Regions from separate parts of the Lentibacillus sp. Marseille-P4043 genome, predicted to be linked through region 1. Evidence: riboswitches for the same ligand, from Rfam matches in the RefSeq annotation. Region 1 holds a riboswitch; the other holds the start of a gene.
The links. A riboswitch is a leader RNA that binds a small molecule or an ion and turns the genes downstream of it on or off. The one in region 1 is predicted to bind FMN.
Positions count from the first base shown of each region.

Region 1 (3,422 bases):
GAATACACCAGGTCTTGCAACGGATGAAGATGGAACCAATGCGGAACGAAGCTATCAATTGGTAGGTGGTACATGGTCACCATCACCTGCTGCGGAGGGTAACTATATGATACGTGCTCTGGTAAGTTATGAAGTAAGTGCACCTGCTATTACTTCGCCAACGGAAAACTTTATAACAAATGAAACTGATATAACTGTTGAAGGAACTGCATCTCCTACAACAACTATACAATTGAATAATAACGGAGAAGAAGTTGATACAGTTGAAGTTGGGGATGATGGTAAATTTGCGATTCCAGCTGAACTTACAGAAGGGGAAAATCAATTTACCGCAATATCCATGGTAAATGGTGAAGAAACAGGTGAATCGGATCCTGTTACCGTAACATTGGATACAGAAAAACCAGAGTTGACAATTGATAACCCTAAAGATGGAAGTAAAACAAATCGTGAAACAGTTACTGTTGAAGGAATTGTTGCTGATGCTAACGTTGACTGGGTTAAAGTGAACGGTAAAAAGGCCAAAGTTACCGACGGAAAGTATGCAAAACGTATCTTGCTTGATAATGGTGAAAACGTGATTAAAGTAGTCGCCAAAGACCAAGCAGGAAACAAGGCGAAGCAGAAAGTTACGCTTGATGTAAAATACAATGCACCAGTAATCGAAAACGTGACACCGACAGATGATGTAAACCTTCAAGCCGGTGAAAGCGTGAAAATTGAATTTGATAGTGAGCCAGGATTGGATGCAACATTCTTTATCCATATGCCATTAACAAATACACAAGGGAACAATGCAACAGAATTGCCAATGCGTGAAACTTCTGATGGACATTATGTTGGATACTGGACAGCAACCAATAATGTAAAAGCAGATGGTGCCGTCATTGAAGTAAAAGTTGTCGATGACTACGGCAACGAAACACGTCAAACGGCAGATGGTAACTTATCTATCAATATTGATGAATAATAATCAGTTGTAAACCACAATGCAGAAGGATGAAATATTCCTTCTGCATTTCTTTATGCCCTACAATTATTGATTTGAAGTTAGTTTAAAATTAATCAGTTTTCTAAAAGATTAGGACTGCGATTACTCTCCCCATCGAAAACATTTGTTGTTTTTGACGCAATAGATATAAAATGTGACACAGTGAAAAGTCTCTTTCATGACATTTTCTCTCGTTCTAATGATAATTGTGTGTCTGGATTCCGCTCCGGCAGAATACTTCGCTTTCCGCGGGCACGGCTTCAGCCTCCTCGGAGGCTGAAGCGTTCCCCATGGAAAGCGAGTATTTTCCCGCAGCGCTGGATTAGCACTCATCTTAGACAGGACGATAGGAAGTCACACCAAGTTACGTCGCATTATATATCAACTACGCAATTAAAAAGCAACAAACATTATGAAAAGAATCTTAATATTAAAGCACTCACTAGCAGCAAATAATGCAAAAATAAATAAAGCCAGCCTAAATTTGGCCAGCTTTAAAAACTTTATATGGTGTTAGCTTGCTTTTGTTCAATCCAGCTACGCATTTTAACAAAGAGGGGAACGAATAATATTCCAACGATGATTCCTTTTATTATATTAAACGGTAGAATTCCTGCCGTTACGGTATACCATTTAACACTTTCGATATTCATCTCTTCCATGCCCATAAATAATGCATAGATTGGTAAAATAACGAGGTAATTTAAAATACTCATTCCAATTGCCATTATTATTGTGCCAGCGATTAAACCAGATACAATACTTTTGACACCTTTGAATTTGTGATATAAAACAGCTGCAGGAACGACAAACATGACACCGGCTAAGAAATTCGCGACTATTCCCACAGGCTCACCACCGCCAATTGCCATATAAAGGACATTTTTAATTGCCTCTACAATTACCCCGGCAAGCGGTGAAAAGATTAAAGCAGCAATTAATGCTGGCACATCACTAAAATCAATTTTTAAGTAACCAAAACCTGGTAATACCGGGAAGTTTAGGAAAAATAGTAAGAGTGATATGGTTCCTAATAATGCTAGAATAATAAGTTTAAGTAATTTTGATGATTGCGTGTTTGCAGATTGCATCATCGAATTCCTCCTTCATCTGTTATCGATCCACATCTCGTGATGAAGGATAGGCCCTTTTTCTGTGCAAACTAAAAACCCTAAAGCGTGCCTAATCGGGGCTTTAGGGTATATTTTCATATACAGGAATAAATAGCGCATAACAAAATGCACCAGAAAACGGCTCGACATCTTCTCCCATCCAGACTGTAACTGTCGGTTCTGGATTTACACCAGATCAGCCGCCGAGACTTGGCTCAAGCGGGTCACGGACTTAGAACAAATAAAGTTCATTACCGTCGGTCGGGAATTGCACCCTGCCCCGAAGATGGAATCGATATATAATTGTAAGGTTAATTATACAATGATTTTATCAGTTTGAAAAGTAATTTGCTGTTTATTTTTTTGTGGAATTACCAGTAGTCCTTTTCGGTACAACCCCTATCGTGCAACGTGACATACAAATAAGTTCTTCCTGTTCGTCAACAATGTTGATTTCCCAAACCATTGTTGTTTTTCCAATATGCCGTGGAACTGCTTTTGCGGTTACGACACCATCACGCTTGCTTTTTATGTGGTTGGCGTTAATTTCCATACCAAACACACTAAACTGCTCCGGATCTACATGGTTATATGCACCAACACTTGCTGCAGTTTCTGCAAGTGCAACATTTGCTCCACCGTGCAAAAAACCTGCCGGCTGATGTGTTCGGTGATCAACAGGCATTGTCATGATGACTAGATCCTTATCAAGTGTTTGGACTTCGATTCCGAGTGAATTCATTAACGTATTTTTTAATTCCATAAAATTATTCCCCCTGTAAAAATTAGAATAACTTACTTAATAGCAATGAGATTCCTAATAAAAATCCATAAATTGTATTTGTCTTACCCGTAGCTACCATTGCCGGTAACATTTCGAGGGGTTTTGTCTTCCCTTGAAATTTTTTAATAACTTCAATGGCTTTTATGACACTTAAAAAGGCGATAATCGACCAGACTGGTAACATCCCATCAATAATATAAAATGCTGTTAATCCAAAAGCAATAACAAATAGGCCACTCAAAAAACGGATGGCATTTTTTCTGCCAAGTAAGATAGCAATTGTTTTTCGTCCGTTTTCTTTATCACCGTCTAAATCCCGAATATTATTGGACATCATTATACTTCCAATAAAAATTGCAACAGGAACGGATACTAGAATAACAGTCCCCGTTATTGTCAATGTTTGGATAAAATAGCTAATACCGATTATGACAGTACCCATTAAAAATCCGGAGAATAATTCGCCAAGAGGTGTATAAGCAATTGGTAGAGGACCACCTGTATATAAATAGCCAAACAGCATACATACTATACC
Region 1 is NZ_LT984884.1:2,205,229-2,208,650, forward strand. Features, by position in the region: gene C8270_RS10740 (S8 family peptidase) at 1-970, shown strand, start outside; gene C8270_RS10745 (ECF transporter S component) at 1,495-2,082, opposite strand; FMN riboswitch at 2,248-2,395, opposite strand; gene C8270_RS10750 (hotdog fold thioesterase) at 2,459-2,866, opposite strand; gene C8270_RS10755 (1,4-dihydroxy-2-naphthoate polyprenyltransferase) at 2,889-3,422, opposite strand, start outside.

Region 2 (3,422 bases), 2.1 Mb from region 1:
TAAATCCGCAATTGCAGCGTCTATTGAATGAAACATTTTCCCACTTCCCTTTCATATAAGTCTATTACTGTTTAGGAATGCCTAATTGATACCTTCTTTTTGTGATTGTTTGGTTAACAAATTTTGCACATATTTCGCAAGCAAGTCACACTCGATATTAACTAGATCGCCTTGGTTTTTTTCACCCAAATTCGTTTTTGAAACGGTATGCGGAATAAGTGAAAGGGTTAGCGAACTTGCTTTTACATCAAAAACAGTAAGGCTAATCCCATCTATTGCAATCGAGCATTTTAGGACAATTAATGCTGTTAACGCTTCTGGAATGCGGATGTCATAATAAAGGGCATTTTCATGTTTTTCCTTTCTGATGATTTCTCCTGTCCCATCTACATGCCCGGAAACAAAATGACCACCGAATCTACCATTAGCAGGCATCGATCGTTCCAGATTCACATGTGATCCGACTTCTAATAATTTCAGTGAAGTAGATTTGATCGTTTCCGGCATAACATCTACTTGAAAGGCTGTTTCCGAATAATCCGTTACCGTAAGGCAAATTCCATTTACGGCAATACTGTCACCAACGTTCACATCTTCTATCACTTTTTTCGATCCGACCGTTAATTCGATGGATTGATCCGAAACTTTATTCATATTTTGTATAGTGCCTCTTTCTTCAATAATCCCTGTAAACATCTACTCATCCTTTCTTGGTGTTGCTGCTATTTTGATATCTTCACCAATCATCTCGACATCACTGATAGCAAGCGATAATGTTTCAGCAATGGACTGGAAACCACGCCCAGCAAAGGCTGTTGGCGCTGTTTTACCGCCAATCAATTTGGGGGCAAGATAAAGGATCATTTGGTTTAGACGCCTTTCTTCTAAAAATGCTCCATGTATTTCAGCTCCACCTTCCACGAACACCGACATGATCCCCTTGCTTCCTAAAACTTCGAGCACCTTTCCAACGGTAATTACTTCTTCATCCATTTGAATGACCTTGACCCGTTCCCTACTTTGATATGGTGCCATTGTTTGATCATCAGTATTTTTGCCAACAAAAATCCATGTGTCTGCTTGATTATCTGTCACAATGTTCGCATCTAATGGCGTTCTAAGATTGGTATCTAAAATAATACGCACTGGATTCTTCCCGCCGTTTGGAAGTCTTGCAGTAAGGCTAGGATTATCCATGACAACGGTGTTAACCCCAACTAGAATCGCATCATGTGTATGTCGGTAATGATGCACATCCATCCGGGCCTGTTCACCTGTAATCCACTTACTATCGCCATGAACAGTAGCCGTTTTCCCATCAAGGCTGACTGCTGATTTCACTGTTACATATGGTGTCCTTGTTTTTATAAAGTGAAAAAATGCAGCATTAATTTGTTCAGCTTCTTCTTGTAAAATGCCAACCTCCACACCAATTCCAGCATTTCGCAGTTTTTCAATTCCTTTACCAGCCACTTTTTCGTTTGGATCTGTTACCGCAATGACTACACGCTTTATACCTGTTTCAATAATAAGCTCGACACATGGCGGTGTTTTCCCATAATGGCTACATGGTTCAAGCGTTACGTAAATTGTCGCACCACTCGCTTTATCGCCTGCCATTTGCAAAGCATTCACCTCAGCATGTGCCTCTCCCGCTTTTAGGTGCGCACCAAATCCAAGTATTTCACCTTCTTTAACAACTACAGCGCCAACTGGTGGATTTGGACTTGTTTGACCCGACACTTCCTTGGCTAATCTCAAAGCAAATCGCATATAATCTTCATCCATCAACATACATCACCCTTTTTTTCGTATTAAAAAAACCCCCGAAGATCTTCGGAGGTGTGTTAGGGCAGAATTTTCAATAAGTAAAACACGTATGTAAAACACTTCATCTAAAAATGGTATACAAATAGATTTCATATATACACAAAGAAGCATACACAAATAACTATCTGTTTTAATCATTCTCACACAGAAACATACTTGCTACCTGAAAAAATTCCTTCTCCCATCCAGACTATAACTGTCGGCTCTGGAGTTTCACCAGATCCACCGTTTGGCATTAAACCGCACGGGTCACGGACTGAGAAGCCCTCGCTTCATCACCGCCGATTGGGAATTTCACCCGACCCCGAAGGAAATTGCAATATGAACTTGTGTTATTATTAAAACTTAAATTTTCATAAAGCGCAAGTATTTAGAATTAAGTATATCTATGTTTACCAGGAGAATTTAATCCATGCAATAAATAAGAAAAGGGGATATAATGACATTCAAATTATTTTTAAAAAGAGGTGTATAAAATGCCATCACTACCAAAGGGACGTTCCAACTGCATTACCGATGTTTCGGACGTTAAGGTTGGCAATGTAACACTATACGAAAAAATCAATGACCAGAATACCATTTGTACCGGAGTTACGGCCATACTCCCACATAGTGGAAATCTGTTCACACAAAAGACCCGTGCTGCAAGTGCTGTCATTAATGGCTACGGAAAAACAGCTGGGCTTGTACAAGTCGATGAACTCGGATTACTGGAGTCCCCTATCATGTTAACAAATACATTTAGTGTTGGACCCGTCATACAAGGAACACTGCAATACATGCTAGAGGAAAACAAAGAGATTGGCGATACCGCAAGCTCCATCAATATTGTTGTCGGCGAATGCAATGACAGTTATCTGAATTCCATGAGACTACAATCCGTTAAACCCGAACACGCCATACAGGCAATTAAGCATGCCAAAAATGCACCTGTTACAGAAGGTGCTGTCGGTGCGGGGAAAGGCATGGTCTGTTTTGGTTATAAAGGCGGAATCGGAACTGCTTCACGTATTGTTAATGTCGATGACGAACACTATACAGTAGGTTGCCTTGTATTAAGTAATTTTGGAAAACGTGATCATGCACTCTTTGCCGATTGGGAATCAAAAAACATGGACACTCCAGATGGGTCCATCATGATGATCATTGCCACTGATGCTCCACTGTATGATCGGCAATTAAAGCGGTTAGCCAAACGATGTGCTGCTGGTTTAGGAAGAACAGGCAGTCATATTGATCATGGAAGTGGTGATATCGCAATCGCATTTTCAACTGCTAATACATATAGTCATCACGCAAAATCACACAAGGAATCCATAACATTCATTCGTGATGATCATCCCGTTATGAATAGCCTTTTTCAGGCAGTGATTGAAGTGACGGAAGAAGCCGTTATCCGCTCATTAAAGAAAGCAGAAACAACAGCAGGAAGAAAAGGACGGATTGTGGAAAGGGCACCTCTGCCAAAAGGATAGAGTTGTTATCCATATGTGATTGATACTCAATGAGTTCAGTCTTCTACAAACGGGCAGATTGTGGAGGAAGCATAAAATATAAATATATTTTTATGCATGTCATTATTAATTATCTTA
Region 2 is NZ_LT984884.1:117,531-120,952, forward strand. Features, by position in the region: gene C8270_RS00590 (bifunctional 3,4-dihydroxy-2-butanone-4-phosphate synthase/GTP cyclohydrolase II) at 1-36, opposite strand, end outside; gene ribE (riboflavin synthase) at 82-696, opposite strand; gene ribD (bifunctional diaminohydroxyphosphoribosylaminopyrimidine deaminase/5-amino-6-(5-phosphoribosylamino)uracil reductase RibD) at 697-1,788, opposite strand; FMN riboswitch at 2,000-2,146, opposite strand; gene C8270_RS00605 (DmpA family aminopeptidase) at 2,307-3,305, shown strand.
Region 2: another riboswitch for FMN. It lies ahead of ribD (bifunctional diaminohydroxyphosphoribosylaminopyrimidine deaminase/5-amino-6-(5-phosphoribosylamino)uracil reductase RibD); the one in region 1 lies ahead of C8270_RS10745 (ECF transporter S component).